3 regions of the Azospirillum palustre genome follow, and region 2 is predicted to be linked to each of the others. Evidence: riboswitches for the same ligand, from Rfam matches in the RefSeq annotation. Region 2 holds a riboswitch; each other region holds the start of a gene.
The links. Region 2 has a riboswitch for thiamine pyrophosphate ahead of thiO (glycine oxidase ThiO). Riboswitches for the same ligand answer to the same signal wherever they lie in the genome.
Positions count from the first base shown of each region.

Region 1: it holds a riboswitch for thiamine pyrophosphate, as region 2 does, so the genes downstream of both, CRT60_RS16230 (ABC transporter substrate-binding protein) here and thiO (glycine oxidase ThiO) in region 2, are expected to answer to the same signal.
Region 3: it holds a riboswitch for thiamine pyrophosphate, as region 2 does, so the genes downstream of both, CRT60_RS28655 (ABC transporter ATP-binding protein) here and thiO (glycine oxidase ThiO) in region 2, are expected to answer to the same signal.

Region 1 covers NZ_PDKW01000041.1:556,785-562,750, reverse strand. The annotation lists gene CRT60_RS16240 (branched-chain amino acid ABC transporter ATP-binding protein/permease) at 1-1,612, opposite strand, end outside; gene CRT60_RS16235 (branched-chain amino acid ABC transporter permease) at 1,605-2,477, opposite strand; gene CRT60_RS16230 (ABC transporter substrate-binding protein) at 2,482-3,633, opposite strand; TPP riboswitch at 3,716-3,830, opposite strand; gene CRT60_RS16225 (DMT family transporter) at 3,864-4,778, opposite strand; gene CRT60_RS16220 ((2Fe-2S) ferredoxin domain-containing protein) at 4,912-5,244, opposite strand; gene CRT60_RS16215 (ABC transporter permease) at 5,425-5,966, shown strand, end outside.
Region 2 covers NZ_PDKW01000043.1:2,260,438-2,266,403, forward strand. The annotation lists gene thiS (sulfur carrier protein ThiS) at 1-199, opposite strand, end outside; gene thiO (glycine oxidase ThiO) at 196-1,392, opposite strand; TPP riboswitch at 1,384-1,483, opposite strand; partial or broken gene CRT60_RS37850 (FIST signal transduction protein) at 1,720-2,958, shown strand; partial or broken gene CRT60_RS37855 (methyl-accepting chemotaxis protein) at 3,352-3,783, shown strand; gene CRT60_RS32995 (Y-family DNA polymerase) at 3,804-5,354, opposite strand; gene CRT60_RS33000 (hypothetical protein) at 5,476-5,966, shown strand, end outside.
Region 3 covers NZ_PDKW01000043.1:1,343,549-1,349,514, reverse strand. The annotation lists gene CRT60_RS28670 (universal stress protein) at 1-422, opposite strand, end outside; gene CRT60_RS28665 (ABC transporter substrate-binding protein) at 545-1,486, opposite strand; gene CRT60_RS28660 (ABC transporter permease) at 1,505-2,272, opposite strand; gene CRT60_RS28655 (ABC transporter ATP-binding protein) at 2,269-3,000, opposite strand; TPP riboswitch at 3,048-3,154, opposite strand; gene CRT60_RS28650 (acetoin utilization protein AcuC) at 3,275-4,402, shown strand; gene CRT60_RS28645 (hypothetical protein) at 4,598-5,209, shown strand; gene CRT60_RS28640 (hypothetical protein) at 5,206-5,760, shown strand; gene CRT60_RS28635 (hypothetical protein) at 5,849-5,966, opposite strand, start outside.

The DNA of each region.
Region 1 (5,966 bases), on a different contig from region 2:
CGGCAAGCGGCAGCAGGAAACCCATGTCATGCTCCACCAGCAGGATCGCCACGCCCTCCTGCGCCAGTTCGCGCAGCAGGGCCGCCAGTTCCGCCTTCTCGCCGTCGGTCAGACCGGCGGCGGGTTCGTCCAGCAGCAGCACCGCCGGCCGGCGGACCAGCGACCGGGCCAGCTCCACCCGCCGCCGCAGCGCCGCCGGCAGCCCGTCGCAGCCCTGGCCGGCGAGGTCGCCGACGCCCAGCCGGTCGAGCGCCCAGCGGGCATGCGCCTCCGCCGTCCGGGCGTCGGGATCGATGGCGAGGCGCGCGGCGGCGACCGCCTCCAGCACGCCGGCCCCATTCGGCAGAACCGCCGCCTGGAAGCTGCGGGCCAGCCCGGCGCGGGCCAGCCGGTCGGCGCGGAGGCCAGTGACCTCGCGTCCGCCCAGCCGCACCCGCCCGGCGTCCGGCCGCTCCAGCCCCGACAGCAGGTTGATCACCGTGGATTTGCCGGAGCCGTTCGGGCCGATCAGTCCGGTGATGCTTCCCGGCCGCAGTTCCAGCGACACGCCGTCCACCGCCCGCACACCGCCGAAGGACTTGCGCAGATCGTCAACCGCCAGCCCGTCCGGCGAGTTTTGCGGACGCGGCGGCTCCTTCGCCTCGACCGAAGCCCGCGGCCTGCGGCCGAACAGGCGGGCCGCGATGCGGTCCAGCAGGCCGGTCAGCCCGTCGGGCGCCAGCACCACGGTCGCCAGCAGGGCGACGCCATAGACGACCAGATAGCCGCGCTCCAAGAAGCGGAACCATTCCGGCAGATGCAACAGAAGCACGGCGCCCAGCACCGCCCCGGCCATCCGCCCCCGCCCGCCGACGATGGCGATGGTGAGGATGGAGACCATGACCGGAAACTCCAGCACCTCCGGGGAGACGACGCGCTGGGTATGGACGGCCAGCGCCCCGGCGGCCCCGGCGAAGAGCGCGCTGATGCCGAAGCCGACCAGCCGCAGCCGCCCGACGTCGAGCCCCAGCGTTGCCGCCGCCAGCGGATCGTCGCGCAGCATCGCCAGCGATCGGCCGAGCCGTCCCCGCGCCAGCCGCCAGCCGATCAGGCCGCCGAGAGCGACCAGCCCCCAGACCAGCCCGGCCATCGGCAGCCCGCGCGGCACCGCCCAGCCGAACAGCACCGCCGCCGGCACTCCGGCCAGCCCGTTGGAGCCGCCGGTCAGCTCCGGCAGGTTGACCGCCAGCAGATGGAGGACCTGGGCGATGCCGAGCGTCGCCAGGGCAAAGTAATGCGATTCCAGCCGCAGCACCGCCAGGCCGACCGGCAGGGCCAGCAGCAGCGGCACCAGCATCGACAGCGGGAAGGTCGCTTCGAAACCGAGCCCGTAGCGGCTGCCGAGGATACCCGTCACATAGGCGCCGACACCGAAGAAGGCGCCCTGCGCCAGCGACAGCGCACCGCCAAGCCCGAAGACGATCTGGAAACCGAAGGTCGCCAGCGCATAGACCCCGGCGACGGTCAGGACGCGCAGGCCGTAGGGGGACGCGAAGGCCAGCGCATAGGCCAGCAGGGCAAGCGCGCCGGCGATCAGCGCGACAGTCTCCGCCGGAGAGTGCCGTTCACCCACGGCGCCGCACCGCTTCGCCGAACAGCCCTTGCGGACGCAGCACCAGAATCGCCAGCAAGGTCAAATACAGCGCGCCCAGCGCCACCGGATATGAGAGCACCGACGACACTCCCACCTCGAACAGCGCGATCAGCAGGGCACCCACCACCGCCCCCGGCACGGAGCCCCAGCCCCCCACCGTCACCGCGATGTAAGCCTTCAGAATCAGGTCGCCGCCCGAGGTCGGCGTGACGAAATAGCGGTTGGCCAGCAGCAGCCCAGCCGCCCCGGCGCAGGCCGCCCCGATGGCGAAGGTAACCAGGATCATCGCGGTGACCGGCACGCCGCAGGCCCGCGCCATCTCCGGATCCTGCGCCGTGGCGCGCAGCCGGCGGCCGAGCTGCGTGCGGGCGAACACCCATTGCTGCGCGCCGATCAGCAGCCCGGCCACCGCGACGATGGCAAGCGACTGCTCGGGCACCGCCAGCCCGGCGATGTGCAGCGTGTCGTCGCCGAACAGCGGCGGCGCGGCGCGCGGCTCCGGCCCGAACAGGATGGCGGCCCCGTTCTGCAGGATGATGCCGACCGCGATGGTGCTGATGAAGACCGAGACCGGCGGTCGGCGTCGCAGCGGCAGATAGGCCGCCAGTGCCAGCAGCAGCCCCAGCGCCGCCATCAGCGCCAGAACCACCGGCAGCAGGACGATGCCCGGCAGCGGGATCAGCGGCGCCAGCGCAACCGCCAGCAGCCCGCCGGCCATCACGAGATCGCCCTGGGCGAAATTCACCGCCGAGGTGGCGTTCAGCACCAGCACGAAGCCCAGCGCCACCAAGGCATAGGCCGCCCCCAGCGCCACCCCGTTGACCAGCAGTTGAAGCGCCGCCATCCGCTCACTTCGCCGCAAGCGTCGGGTCGTCGTACCGCTTCACCAGCACCGGCACGCGGCTGGCCCCATCATAGCAGACGATGACGGCGGAATGGGCCATGTTGCCCTTGCCGTCGGACTTGTAAGTCATGGCGAGGCCCCGGAACGTCTCGGCGGACAGCGCCTTGCGGATGGCGTCCGGCGACCGGGCGCCGGCCTTCACCGCCTCCAGCACCATGGTCATGCCGTCATACTGGCCGAGCGCGAAGGCGTCCGGCTCCTTGCCGAAGGCGGCGCGGTAGGCGTCGGTGAAGGCCTTGACCTCCGGCGTGCCGCCCGAGATCGGCGAGGCCGCGGTCTCGGCACAGACGCCCTTCAGCTCCGCCGGTTCCAGCAGGGCGGCGGTGCTCGGCTGATGCATGGCGGAGCCGGCGACGATGGGCAGGGTCACGCCGCTGGACGCCGCCTGCCGCAGCAGCAGCGCGGTCGGGCCGGAATGCAGGTGCAGGACCAGCACGTCCGGCTTGGTGGCGAGCGCCTTGGTCAGCACCGGCAGCAGATCCTTGGCCGCCGGGTCCACCCCCTCCTCGAAGACGGGCGTGACGCCCAGCGCCTTGAAGGCGGCGTCCAGATGCGCCTTGCCGCTCTGGCCGTAGGCGGTGGTCTGGTAGATGACGGCCGGCTGCCGCTTGCCCAGCTCTTCCACCACATAGCGGGCATGGGCGGCCTTGGTCACGGCGTCGCCGGGGAAGAAGCGGAAGACCCAGGGATTGCCCTGCTCGGTGATCGAGGCGGTGCCCGACACGGTGACCAGCGGCAGCTTCAGCTCGCCCGCCAGCGGCAGCATCGCCAGCATCTGGGTGCCGAGCATGCTGGCGGCGACCGCGCCCACCGTGCCGCGGCCGGCCGCGCGCTCCAGCGCCGTCACCGCCGCCTCGGGCGAGGTGCCGGTGTCGACGACCTCCGAGGCGATGGCGACGCCGGCCGGCGTCTGCTTCAGCGCCAGGACGGCGCCGTTGCGCTGGCTGGTGCCTTCCAGCGACAGGAAGCCGGTCAGCGGCACCAGAACCGGGAAGGACAGCGTGTCGTCGGCACGGGCGGCGGACGACAGACAGACGGACGACAGGCAGGAGGATGCGGCCAGCAGGCCGATCAGAAGGGAAAGCGTGCGCCGCATGACCGAAAACTCCTCGACACGCGCCGGCGGTTGGGGCGACGCGGAGGGGACGGGGCGCTTTGCAGCAGCTTTCAGCGGGTCCGTCGGGTTCCGGTCGGCTCCCTTCGCCGGCATGACCCGGATCAGGTTCGATGGGTGTTGTCTCAGCCCATGCGGTTGCCGAACCGGCATCCGCACGGGCACCCCAGCCGTGAACAGGCGGCGAGAGTGTCGCCGCCGGCCCCGTCCTGTCAAGAACCCAACCGGCGGCGCGCCACCATGGTTTCACGATGCAGGATGTAGAGCCCGCTGCCGATGATCACCATCGCGCCGGCCAGGACCGGCACCGTCGGCAGGTCGCCGAACACCAGCCAGCCGAACAGGCTGGCCCAGACCATGCCGGTATATTCGAAGGGCGCCACCACCGCCGGCGGCGCGCGGCGGAAGGCTTGGGTCAGCAGCACCTGCGCCCCGGCGCCGATGGCCCCGACCAGCGCCATCAACCCCAGCGCGACGGCGGTCGGCGCCGTCCAGACCGGCAGCGCCAGCGCCCCGCTGACCAATGTCGTCGTCAGCAGCAGGTAGAGCACGATGGAGGCACTGGTTTCCGTCCGCGACAGGCCGCGCACTGCCAGTGCGGCCAGCGCATAGAACAGGGCGGCGCACAGCCCGACCAGCACCGGCACCAGCGGCGCCCCGGCCGACGGCTGCGCCATCACCACCACGCCGCCGAACCCGACCACCACGGCGGCCCAGCGGCGCCAACCGACCGGCTCGCCCAGCAGCGGCGCCGACAGCGCGGTGATGAACAGCGGACCGGCGAAGCTCAGCACATAGACGTCGGCCAGCGGCAGCTCGCGGAACGCATAGAAGAAGCATCCCATGGAGATCAGCCCGGCGAAGGCGCGCCAGACATGCCCCAAGGGCCGCCGCGTCCGCATCGCCGCAATCCCGCCGCCGCAGGCCAGGGTGTAGCCGCCCACCAGCAGGAAGGCGACCAGCGAGCGCACGAACATCAGCTGCGGCACCGGGTAATCGGCGGTCAGGAACTTGATGAGCGTGTCCATCGCCGCGAACAGCAGGATCGCGCCCAGGAAGCAGCCGACGGCATAGGGAACCGAATCGGCCTCGGCGGGCAACAGGTCGGCGGTTTCGGCGTCGGTCATGAAATCGGTTCGGAACGGCAATGGCGGAGGCTGCCCACATTATGGGCAAATGCACCCGCGTCCCAATGCCGCAACCGCAGGTCTGGTAGGCGCAGCCATACTCAAGGGTTGGCGTGAAGCGCGCCCCGTCGCCTCACCGCGTCAGCACCATCACCAGCCGCTCGACCGGCGCATCGTTGACCAGATGCGAGTCGACAATCTCGTCGATGTCCTCCGGGGTTTCCGGCCGGTACCAGATGCCTTCCGGATAGACCACCATCAGCGGCCCGGCGGAGCAGAAGCCGAGGCAGCCGGTCATCGCCATGCCGACATCGGTCAAACCCTTGCCCTGGATTTTCTGATCGAGCCGCTGCCACAGCGGATGCGCCCCCTTGGCGGCGCAGCTGCCGCGCGGATGGCCGGGCGGACGCTGCTGGGCGCAGCAGAAGACGTGGTGGCGGAAGGTCTGCGGGATGTCGAGCGGCATCGGTCATTCTCCATAGCCATAAAATTTCTATGGGTAAGAAGCATGCCAGAATGCTGCGTTGCGGCAAGACTTTTTGTAATCCTTCTAACTCCTGGCGCCGCTTGGATTCCCGGCACCATGAAATGCTTGGTCGGCAGAGCATTGGCGGTTAAGAATCCCCGGCAAGGGGCAATCCAGGAGATGCCGGTGCTGCTGAGCGGATCGGGGAAGGGCCAGCCGGGCGCGGTGCCGGGCTGGGTCGGGTATGCGCTGCTGCCGGTTCTCAACCTCGTCGCAGCCTTCGTGCTGTCGGGGCTGGTGATCCTGGTGATCGGCGAGAACCCGGTGGACGTGCTGTCGCTGCTGCTGTCGGAGGCCCTGGGATATCCCGAGGCCATCGGCTACACCCTTTATTACACCACCGACTACATCTTCACCGGGCTGGCGGTCGCCATCGCCTTCCATTGCGGGCTGTTCAACATCGGCGGTGAGGGGCAGGCCTATCTGGGCGGGCTCGGCGCCGGGCTGGTGGCGCTGGCGCTGACCGGCTGGCCCTGGCCGGTGGTGGCCGTGCTGGCGGTGCTGGCCTCGGCCCTGTTCGGTGCCGCCTGGGCCTTCATCCCGGCCTGGCTCCAGGCCAAGCGCGGCAGCCACATCGTCATCACGACGATCATGTTCAACTTCATCGCCGCGTCGATCATGACCTGGCTGCTGGTGGACGTGCTGATCCGCCCCGGCAGCCA
Region 2 (5,966 bases):
CGATTTCCAGGCTGTCGCCGGGCTTAAGCGCGGTCTCCGGCCAGCGGCGGCGGGGGACCACGGCGCCGTTCAGGGCGACCGCGACGCCCTTCGCACCCTCGGCGATGCCGCGGCCGGCCAGGAACTCGGCGACGGAGGCGGCGGACAGCGGCTCTTCGCAGCCGTTGACGCGGATGGCTTCACGTGAAACGGCGGTCATGCGGCGGCTCCCGCAGCAACGAAGCGGTCGGCGGCGAAGGGGCGCAGCAGCGGATCGGTCTCGCCGGTCAGCACCAGACGGGCGATGCCGTCGGCGGTCACCGGGGTCAGCAGGATGCCGTTGCGGTGGTGGCCGGTGGCGTGGATCAGTCCGGGAATGCCGCTCTCGCCCAGGATCGGCGCATCGTCGCGGCTGCCGGGACGGAAACCCGCCCAGGCTTCCTCGATGGGCAGTTCGGCAATGCCCGGCAGCGCCCGCCACGCCCCCTCCAGCAGGGCGAACTGGCCGCCGGCGGTCAGACGGTCGTCGAAGCCGCGCTCCTCCGTCGTGGCGCCGATCAGCAGCCGGCCGTCCAGCCGCGGGATCAGGTAGGTGCCGGGCGTCCACACCACATGGCGCAGCAGCGGCAGACGGGGATCCATGCGCAGGCAGACCATCTGCCCCTTCACCGGACGCACCGGCGGCCGGGCGGCGGGCGGCAGCCCAGGCACCCCGGCCGACCACGCCCCGGCGGCCAGCACCACTTGGTCGGCCCGGTGCAGCGTCTCGGCCACCCGCACACCGACGGCGCGCCCGCCCTCCACCGCCAGCGCAACCTCGCCGCACCGCTCATGCAGATGGGCGCCAGCGAGTTCGGCGGCGCGGCGCAGGGCGGCTGCGACCTTGCGGTTGTCGACCTGATGGTCGCCGGCACAAAACAGGGCACCGGCGACACCCGGTTGCAGGAAGGGTTCGCGCCGCCGCACCTCGGCCCCGCCCAGCCACTCCACCGGCAATCCCAGATCGCGCTGGAACCCGTGCAGGAAGCGGACCTTCGCGGCATCGTCGGCGGTCAGCGCGATGACCATGGTGCCTTCGCGGCGCAGATCGACGGCGATGCCGCTCGCCGCTTCGAGATCGCGGGCGAAGTCCGGCCACAGGGCCTGCGACGCGCGGGTCAGCGGCAGCAGCCCCTCCTCGCCCGGCTCGGTTTCGACACAGGCGGCCAGCATGCCGCCGGCGGCATAGGTGGCGCCGCGCCCGGCCTCCCCCCGCTCGAAAACGTCGACGCGGCAGCCGGCCGACGCCAGCCTCCAGGCGATGGCGAGGCCGATGCAGCCGGCGCCGACGATGGCAACGGAAGGACGGGTGGCGGACGGGCGGAGTCCCGGCGCGGAAACGGAATATGGATGCGGTTCTGGCGCATGGATCATGCGGCGGCTCCCTTCGCTGGAATTACCCAGACAGGTTCGATGGGTGTGTTCTCAGCCGCGCGACCACCGCACGGCACCCCAGGCCTATGGATTGCCTTATGCCAATGTTCCGCTGGCCCCACAAGCGGAATCGACCGCCGCCCGGCCCCAACCTGCCGATGGATGCGGCGACAGGCCGCAGCCGGATACGGAGTCCCCCCGACAGGAAGCGCTACCGATCGGCAGCTAAAGTGTCGGCAAAATGAGCCATACCCGGGCACTCACAGCGGAAAACGGGCGCAGCCGGTGCGCGGGATGAACGACAAAGACGACCGAGGATTCGCCAGCATGCTGTCTTTCTTCCGCTCGGACTCCCCGACCTCCCCCGTCCCCGGCAGCCCGGTCGGCGCTCCTGCCGGCAGGTCCGAACCGGCAGCGCATGCCGCCGGACCGGCGGAACAGCCGATCCGCAGCCTGTGCCTGCCGGCAGGGCAGATCGGCGCCGCGGCGCTGGAGGGTCTGACTTTCGCCGACGGGGCACCGGCGCTGGTCGTCGGTTTCGTGTCGCCGCATGTCGATTTCGCCGCCACCGCGCGGGCGGTCCGCTCCGCCCTGCCGGCGGCGACCCAGCTGGTGCTGGTCTCCACCGCGGGCGAGCTGTGCGCGGCCGAGGGCCAGCCGCTCTACCGCAAGGCCGGCGACCGCTGGGACAGCGTGGTGCTGCAATCCTTCAGCCCGCGCCTGCTCGCCGGGGTCAGCATCCAGTCGGTCCCGCTGCATTGCGACGACCTGCGCGGCGGCCGCCCGACCCGCGACGTGCCGGCCCGGGTGGAGGCGATCCGCGGCGAGCTCGACCGCATCCGCGTCCCCTTCCCGGTCGACAGCCACGACACGGTGGCGCTGACCTTCATCGACGGGCTGTCGGCCAGCGAAAGCTGGTTCATGGAGGCGGTCTACCGCTCCGGCCATTTCCCCTGCCTGTTCATCGGCGGCTCGGCCGGCGGCAAGCTCGACTTCCGCAACACCCATCTGTTCGACGGCCAGCGCGTGCTGGAGAACGCGGCGGTGACGATCTTCCTGAAGATGGCGCCCGGCATCCGCTACGGCATCTTCAAGTCGCAGAATTTCCGGCCGACCCAGACCCGCTTCGCCGTGGTCGACGCCGACCCGATGCGCCGCATCGTGCGCAGCGTGATCGACCGCGACGGCTTCGAGGTCGTCGGCTTCATCGACGCGCTCGCCAAATCCCTGCGCTGCAAGCCGCAGGACCTGCCGGGCAAGCTGGCGAAGAACACCTTCGCCATCGAGATGGAGGGAGAGCTGTTCGTCCGCTCCATCTCCGGCTTCGATTTCGAAAAGGGGGAGGTCGCCTTCTACTGCGACGTCAATCCCGGCGATTCGCTGTGCCTTGTCGAGGCGACCGATTTCGTCCGCCAGACGGAGGACGACCTCTCGGCCTATCTGCGCAACAAGCCGCAACCGGTCGGCGCCATCCTGAACGACTGCATCCTGCGCCGGCTGAACAATCCCGACCAGCTGTCGCGGGTCCATGCCTTCGACGGGCTGGCCGCCGCCGGCTTCTCCACCTTCGGCGAGCTGCTGGGCATCAACATCAACCAGACCCTGTCGGCGCTGATGTTCTTCGAGGTGCCGCCCGGCGCCGCCTTCTCCGACGACATGGTCGACCGCTTCCCGGTGCATTACGCCCGGTTCCAGAGCTATTTCATCGCCACCCGCTACAACCGGCTGGAGCTGCTGAGCCGCATCCGCAACAGCGTGATCGAGCGGATGCACAGCTATCTCGACGCGCTGGTGACGCTGACCGGCGGCGTGCAGGAGACCGCCAGCTATGCCGCGCGCATCGGCGGCTCGATGTCGGCGATCGAGGCGACGCTGAACCGCCACGCCACCCTGTTCGACGGCCACGCCGACCGCAAGGAGGCTCTGGTCCGCGAATTCAACCAGCTGTCCACCGTGGTGAAGAGCATCGAGAAGGTGCTGGCGGTGATCGACGGCATCGCCAGCCAGACCAACCTGCTGGCGCTCAACGCCACCATCGAGGCCGCCCGCGCCGGAGAGGCCGGAAAGGGTTTCGCCGTGGTGGCGGCGGAGGTGCGCAAGCTGGCCAACGACACCAAGCAGACGCTGGCCGACACCCGCCGGGCCATCGACCAGGTGGTGACCTCCGTCCGCTCCGTCGGCGGCCAGCTCGACGACACCAGCACCCGCATGGACGAGGCCGCCACCGCCTCGCAGGAGTTGCAGACCGACATCCATGCGGTGATCGACGAGGTGGAGGGCGCCCAGAAGGCCATCGAAGGCCGCCTCTCGGACATGAACGACCATGCCCGCCGCATGGAGGACATCAACCGCTACATCGCCTTCCTGAAGCAGCTCGACCGGGCCGGGTGAGCGGGCGGGGGCCCGACACCTCACGCCAAAAACCCGTGCAGGAACCAGCGCGGGGTCTCGTCAGGGCGATACAGGCCGGCGCGGAACAGCCAGAACCGCCGGCCGCCGTCATCCTCGACCCGGTAGTAGTCGCGCAGCGCCAGTCCCAGCGACCCTTGCCCACGCCACCATTCGCATTCGATCCGCTCCGGCCCTTCGGCCCGCCGCACGGGATGGGGCACGCCGCGCCAGACGAACAGCAGCGGCGGGTCGTCGGGCAGCGGGGCGGTGGCCTCAACCGGCTCGGGCGGGGTCAGCAGGCGCAGGGGGCGCGGCTGCCCGGCTGGCCAGGGCTTCGGCGGCGGCAGGCGCTCCATCGGCGGATGCGGCGCCACGCAGCGCTCCGGCAGCCAGCTTTCCCGCGGCACCAGCCGCAGCACCGCCCGTTCCCCCAGCCGCAGCGTCAGCCGGTCGACCAGTTCGGCCAGCTGGTCGTCATTCCCCTGGTCGCCGGCCTCCTCCCCGTCGATTGCGGTCTGGACGGCGGACAGCGGTCCCGTCTCGGTCGCCGACAGCACCAGGGTTTCCAGCCCCGCCCCCGGCCCAAGTTCGATGCGTTCGAGCAGCGGGGCGAACAGCCGGGCAAGCGCCGCCGGGTCGCGCACCGGGCGGCTGGTGCCGAGCGTCAGGCTCTGCGGGTCATCGTCCACCCGCTGGTCGGTGCGATGGGCATCCAGACGCAGCCGGCGCGCCCCCTGCCCCGTCGCCTCCAGCCCCTTGCACAGCCTCCCCAGCAGATGGCGCAGCGCCCCGGCAATCGATTCGGGCGTGGCGATCGGTTCGGCGAAGGTCAGACGCTCGCGATGGTCCGGCACTGGCCGGCGCGGGGAGATCGGCTCGTCCAGCCGGCCGAAGGCCTGATCGTACCGTTGCATCAACCCGGCCCCGAACCGCGCCGCCAGCCCCGCCCGCGGCATGGCATGCAAATCGCCGATCCGGCGCAGGCCCAGCGCGTGCAATCCCTCCACCGTCTCCGCCGGCAGCCGCAGGGCGGCGAGCGGCAGGTCATCCAACGACTCGCGACGCCGCTGCTCCGGACTGCCGAACCGCACCAGCCCCCAGGCGGCGGCCGGGGTGTCGGCAATGGCGGCACGGGCGGCGAAGCCGGCGGCGCGCAGCCGGCCGGTCAGGTCGGCGGCCAGCGCCGGCTCGCCCCCAAAGAGATGGGCGCAGCCGGTGAGGTCGATCACCACCCCGTCCGGCTCGTCCGCCGCGGTCCAGGGGCTGTAGCGCCGCGCCCAGTCGGCGATGCGGCCGAGCAGGGCCGAATCGTCCTCCGGCGTCGCCTCCGCCGCCTCCAGCGTCGGTTCCAGCGCACGGGCATCGCTGAGGGTATTGCCGGGGGCGATGCCCAGCAGCGCCGCCGCCCGGTTGACCGCGACCACCACCCGCCGCTGGCGTTCCGTCCGCAGCAGGACGAAGGGGCGCGCCCGCAACTCCGGCGGCATGAGCCGCTCCCGCGCGTCGGTCGGCAGGCGCGGCAGCCACAGGGCAAGGATGCGGCGCTTGGTTCTCTCTGCTCCGCGGACCAATCCCTCTCCCCTCGACCGCTAAGAACAAACAAAGAACATTGTAGCGCTGGCTCGGCCGCAAGGGGAGTCCCTCCTTTGGGGTCATCTTGCCGAAACGTTCGGCAGTGCCGACATTCCGTACATGACCCCACATCCCCCGTCCTTCGCCCGCCATCCGGTCGTCAGCCGTCTGGCTCCGCTCCTTCTCCTGCTGGCGGCCGGCGCCTGCGCGCCGTCGGACCTGCGCGACGACACGCCCGGCCGCGCCCAGGCCTTTCCGCCCGTCTACAACCAGACGGTCGTTCCCGGCGGGGGCGAGCGACGAACCTGGAGCCAGATCCAGGCGGAGCAGTCGCGCGCCGACTCGAACCCCGCCCCCGCCCGGCAGAGCGGCGACCGCCAAATCCGCCGCGACCCGGACGGCACCGACCAGCCGCCGCCCAAGCGCCGCCGCGGCAGTTCGTCGCCGCCGCCCGACCCGGCCGCCCTGCCCCAGCCGCCGCGCCCGATCCCGGTGCCGCCCCCGCCCTCGTCGCAGAGCGCCACCGACGCCTTCAAGCGCGACCTGATCCGGCCGGAGGTCGACCGCATGCGCACCGACGACGCCATGGGCCGGCTCGACCCGCTGGGCCA
Region 3 (5,966 bases), 920 kb from region 2:
AGGACCGGCGTGGCGGTCTCCAGCGGCAAACGGTCGGGGATATGGTGCAGCGACACACGCTCACCCGCCCGCACCGCCGCGGATTGCGCGACGACGATCAGGTCGGCATAGGCGGCGCGCTCGGCCAGAAGATCGACATGGTCGCCCTCTTCGACCGTCCAGTCGTAGGGCAGCCCGTCGAGCGACTTGCGGACCTCCTGCTCGATCCGCTCGGCATTCTCGTGGGCGATTGCGGTCGCCTCCGCCATGAAGCCATAGGACGCGGCGCGGCCGGTGGCGCCCGCCGGCATCGACACCGGGGTGGCGATGTAGAGCGCCTGGATATGGGCGGAGAAGCGCTTGGCCAGGGCTGCGGCCACCGCCAGACGGCTGGCGTGGGCGTCGTCGTTGGCCATATGCAGCAGGATGGTCTTGATCGGCATGCCCTCGCGTCTCCCAACATTATGATCGGTCCACCATCAGCCGGCGGAGCGGTTTCCCTCTAGGTAACGCTCCGCCGGGGTCGATGGCAATGTCGGTGGATGGCAGGGACCGTGGGAGACCGTTACTTCACCACCACCGCATACTGCTCGACCGGCGCCACCGCCTTGATCAGGCCGCGGGCCTTCAGGAACTCGGCGAAGCGGGTGTAGCGCTCGGCATCCAGGGCGGCCGGGCTGTGGGAGAAGCGCGGCAGCGTGTCGGCCCAGGCGCGGCGGTTCAGCTCGTCGTTCAGTTCGGGCCGGCCCTTGACGAAGGCGGCCTGCGACTCCTCCGGATGGTTCAGGATGTAGAGCGTCGCCCGCTCCACCGCCGCCAGGAAGCGCTTGAAGCGCGGATCGTTCGCCTTGTCCTTGCGGGCGACCAGAATCAGCTCGTCATAGGGCGGAACGCCCTCTTCCTCCGGATAGAAGGCGCGGCCGGGGCGCTTCTCGATCTCCATCTGGTTCAGTTCGAAATTGCGGAAGGCGCCGACCACCGCATCGACCTGGCCCGACAGCAGCGACGGCGAGAGGGAGAAGTTGACGTTCACCAGCTCGACGTCCTTCAGGCTCAGCCCCTGCTTCTCCAGCATGGCGCCCAGCAGCGCGTCCTCGAAGCCGGCGATGGAGTAGCCGACCTTGTGGCCCTTCAGATCCTTTAGCGTCTTCACCGGCCCGTCGCGCAGCACGACGACCGAGTTCAGCGGTGTGGACACCAGCGTGCCGATGCGGACCAGCGGCAGTTCCTCCGCCACCTGCAGGATCAGCTGCGGCTGGTAGGAGACGGCGATGTCGGTGCCGCCGGCGGCCACCAGCTTCGGCGGGTCGTTGGGGTCGGCCGGGGCGGTCAGCGTGACCTCAAGCCCGGCATCCTTGAAAAAGCCCTTCTCCTGCGCCACCACCAGCGGGGCGTGGTCCGGGTTGACGAACCAGTCCAGCATCACGGACAGCTTGTCCTGGGCCAGTGCTGGAAGCGAGGTCATCAGGCCGGCAGCGATCAGGCCGGCGGTGAAAAGATGCTTCATCGGGTGTCTCTCCCCCCTTCAAGGGTTGGCGTCTTCGGCAGGTTGGGTATCGGGTTGCCAGGGCAGGGCACGGCGGGCCAGCACATCGACGGCGGCGTACAGCGTCACCGCGAACATCCCCAGCACCAGCACGGCGGCGAACAGAAGGTCGATCTGCATGCGGGCATTGGCGTGCAGCATCAGGTAGCCGAGACCGGAGGACGACCCCACCCATTCGCCGATCACCGCCCCGATGGGCGCCACCGCGGCGGCCACCCGCACGCCGGACCAGAAGGCGGGCAGGGCGGCCGGCAGGCGGATGCTCCACAGGATCGCGGCGGGTGAGGCGCCCATGGTGCGGGCAAGGTCGAGCCAGCCGGGATCGGTGCGCCGCAGCCCGTCGAACAGCGCGGTCGTCACCGGGAAATAGATGACCAGCACCGCCATGGCGATCTTGGACGCCATGCCATAGCCGAGCCACAACACCAGCAGCGGCGCCAGCGCGAAGACCGGGATGGCCTGGCTGACCAGAAGCAGCGGCATCAGCCAGCGCCGCGCCGTGCGGAACCGCGCGAGCAGCAAAGCGCTGACGCCGCCCAGCGCCACGCCGGCCACCAGTCCGATCAGAATCTCAGCCAGCGTGGTCAGGCCATGGCTCAACAAGAGAGGGGCCTGCCGCTGCATGGCGTCCGCCACCGCCAGCGGACCGGGCAAAAGGTAGCGCGGCAGACCGGTGGTCCAGACCAGTGCCTGCCAGCCGGCGACCAGCACCAGCAGGGTGATCGCGCCGCGCAGCAGCGCCTTCATTCCGCCAGCCTCCGCAACAGTTCGGCCTGATGCGCCAGCAGTTCCGGATCGTCGACCCGGCGCGGCACCGGGCCGGAGGGCTCCAGCGCCGGCCCCATAATGGCCGGCCGGCCGGTCATCACATGCAGGCGGTCGCCGATGCGCAGCGCCTCCAGCGGGTCATGGGTGACCATCAGGACGGTGCGGCCGGCCAGCGTCTCCGCCGCCGTTTCCTGCAAGCGCAGCCGGGTGATGGCGTCGAGCGCCGAGAAGGGCTCGTCCATCAAGACTAGCGGCTTGTCCTCCATCAGGGTACGGGCCAGCGCCACGCGCTGCTTCTGCCCGCCGGACAGGGCGGCGGGACGGTCGCGCTCGCGCCCGGCCAAGCCGACACGGTCCAGCAGCGCACGGGCCTGCTCCACCCGCGCCGGATCGGGACGGCGGTGGCGCAGCCGGTCGCCGAGCAGCACATTGTCGAGAACGGTCAGCCAGGGCAGCAGCAGGTCCTGCTGCGCCATGTAGGCGATCCGGCCGGCCAGCGGCTGCCGGTCGCCGGTGACCACCTCGGTCGGCGGCTCCGGCTCGGCCAGACCGGCGAGGATACGCAGGAGCGTGGTCTTGCCGACGCCGCTCGGCCCCAGCAGGCAGGTGGTCCGCCCGGCCGGCAGCTCCAGAGTCAGGTCGGAGAACAGCAGCGTGCCGCCATAGGTCAGCCGTGCGCGGGAGATGGTCACCGAAAGCGGCGTCATCGCAGGCACGCGGGCATGCATCGTGGACTGGCGGAGATGGAGAGGGTGCGATCCCGCATCACTGATCCCTACGCCGGCATGAACCGGATCAGGTTCCAGGGGTCGTCCCGCAACAGGACCTCTCAGCCGCCCATCGGCTCCCCCCAGTGAAGGCGGCGACTATAGGCGCGGACGATCCGTGACCGCAAGCATTGCCGGATGCAGGTTCCGGCATGCGGAAGCGGGCGGCTTGACCGCACCGCCGCGGCGCCTAGTTTCTGACGGGCATCGAGGAGTGCCCGTCCTGACCACACCATTCCGCACACCGCTGTTCATCGGCGGGGAAATCTACCGCGGCTCCACCTATGGGCCGAAGCATCCGCTGGCGATTCCGCGCGTGTCGACCGCCATCGACCTCAGCCGTGCCATGGGCTGGCTGCCGGACAAGGTCTATCTCGACACCCATGTGGCGAGCGAACGCGAGCTGGCGCGCTTCCACACGTCCGATTACATCGCCGCGCTGAAGCGGGCGGAGGCCGAGCAGCGCGTCGACGAGGCGACCGCAACCCGCCACAATCTGGGAAAGCTGGAAAATCCCGTCTTCGCCGAGATGTACCGGCGGCCGGCCCACAGCAGCGGATCGGCGTTGCAGGCTGCCCGGATTCTCGGCGACCGGCCGGCCGGTCTTGTCTATGCGCCGGCCGCCGGGACGCATCATGCGCGGCGCGACCGGGCCAGCGGCTTCTGCTATTTCAACGCGCCGGTTCTCGGCATCCTGGAATTGCTGGACCATGGGCTGGAGCGGGTCCTCTATGTCGATCTCGACGCCCATCATGGCGACGGGGTGGAGGAGGCCTTTGCCGACGACGACCGGGTGCTGACCGTGTCGATCCACGAGGATGGGCGCTGGCCCTACACCGGCAAGGCGGAGGAGCGCGCCGGCGGCATGGCCCGCAACCTGCCGGTCCCGCCGGGCTTCAACGACAGCGAGATGGAGCATGTGATGGCGGCGGCGGTCCTGCCGCTGGCCCGTGCCTTCCGTCCGCAGGCGATGGTGATCCAGACCGGCGCCGATGCCTTGGCCGAGGATCCGTTGAGCCGTCTGGAGCTGTCCAACCGCGCGCTGTGGGATGCCGTGGCGGCGCTGCTTCCCCTGGCGCCGCGGGTGCTGGTGGTCGGAGGCGGCGGCTATAACCCCTGGTCGGTCGGGCGTTGCTGGGCCGGGATCTGGGCGGTGATAAACGGCATCGATCCCGCCGTGCGGCCGACGGCGGAGGCGGAGGCGGTGCTGCGTGCCCTGACCTGGAACCGCGCCGCCGGCCGCAACCCGCCGGACCATTGGTTCACCACGTTGGGCGACGAACGGCGGCCGGGGCCGGTTCGGGACGCTGTGAAGCGGGTGGCCGAGATGGCCATGTCCTGAAGGGTGGCGCTGTCCTGACCCGCGGTTGACCGACTCATTCCGACGAATTTCGAACCAACCTGTGACGATTCGTTGACGGGGTCGGATTGTTCGTTGATTCTCTTTTCCACTGCGCCGGTGCAGCTTCCGTGTCGGGCGATGCGGGCTTCGGCGGGATTTGCGGGTTGGATTTGCGGTAGGAGGACGGGCGGGCGGATGTCGAACACGACGCTGTTCCTGATCGCCATCGTCATCATCATGCTGGCTGCCGTCCCGGTCGCCATGATGCTGAAGGATTTCCTGCCGAACATCATGGAGAAGAGCAGCGGCCTGGATCAGGTCGAGAACCGCATCTACGTCCTGCATGCCGAGGCGCAGGAGCTTCAAAACCGGGTCAACCATCTGGTCCAGCGCCGGAACAGCCAGTCTTCCGACCGCAACCGGTTGGAAAGCGATATCCGCAAGGCGGAAAAGCAGGTCCGGGACCTGTCGGACCAGCCGCCGATGTTCGTGCATGAGGTCGGCGACCCGCAGGCCGGGCTGATGAAATTCGTCGCGACGGTGACGCAGGAGAAGGCGTCTGCCGCTGCCCGCGCTGCCGGTGAGCGGGCGCAGGTCAACCCCATCTGGCGCTGCACGAACGTGGCCGAGGTCTGGGCGTCCAGCTTCGACGAGGCCAAGCAGATGTGCGATGTGGCCTTCCCGTTCAAAATGGGTTTCCAGAAGACGTTCATGCGCGGCGATGCGCGGGCCGGGGGCAAGGCTGCCGGCAAGGGTGTGCCGACGCCGCCCGCCACCGCCCGGGCGAAGGCGGGTGCCGCCACATGATGATCAACTTCATCATCGTCCTGGCCATCGTCGCCATCGGTGCCTGGCTCGGCAACATCCTGATGAGCGTCGAGCAGCGGGTATCGCAGGCGCGCCAGCGCGTCCGCGGCGTCCGCAACAACCTCGACAAGCTGGATGCCACCATCCACCGCCTGCATCGCGAGGAGGAGACCCTCCATGCCGAGATCGAGGAACTGACCCGGGAGATGGTGGAGCTGCGCAAGAAGCAGGCGGAGGTGCAACAGCGCCTGACCGAAGCGCAGGCGAAGCGTCGTCCGCAGATTTTGATTCTGACCGACCGGCGCAATCCCGGCGACAAGGAATGGCTGGTCACCGTGGTGAACCAGCAGATCGGCGAGATCGATGCCGCCCACCCTCTGGCCGTCGAATGGGCACGGGGGCGCCAGTATCTGGTTTGGGCGGAGTCGGACCGCGAGGCCGGCGAACGTGCCAACCGCCGCTTCAGCGCCCGGCCCGGCTATCAGGTGCGGTCGGTGGCGCCGGTGAAGGAAGATCTCTACAACGCCAGCGCGGCCCAAAGCGCAGCGTAGAAAAGCACCGGGCAGAGATCGAAAAGCCCCTCTTCCGCCAGGGAAGAAGGGCTTTTCGCAAAGCTCGGTCTCACCCTGCTCCCAGGCTTCAGCGCGCCTTGGCGGTGGCCGGGGTCTGGCGGAAGGCGTCGTGCAGGTAGGGCGACAGCGACTGGCGCATGTTGCGCAGCCATTCGTGGATGATGATCAGCGAACGGGAGGCGACC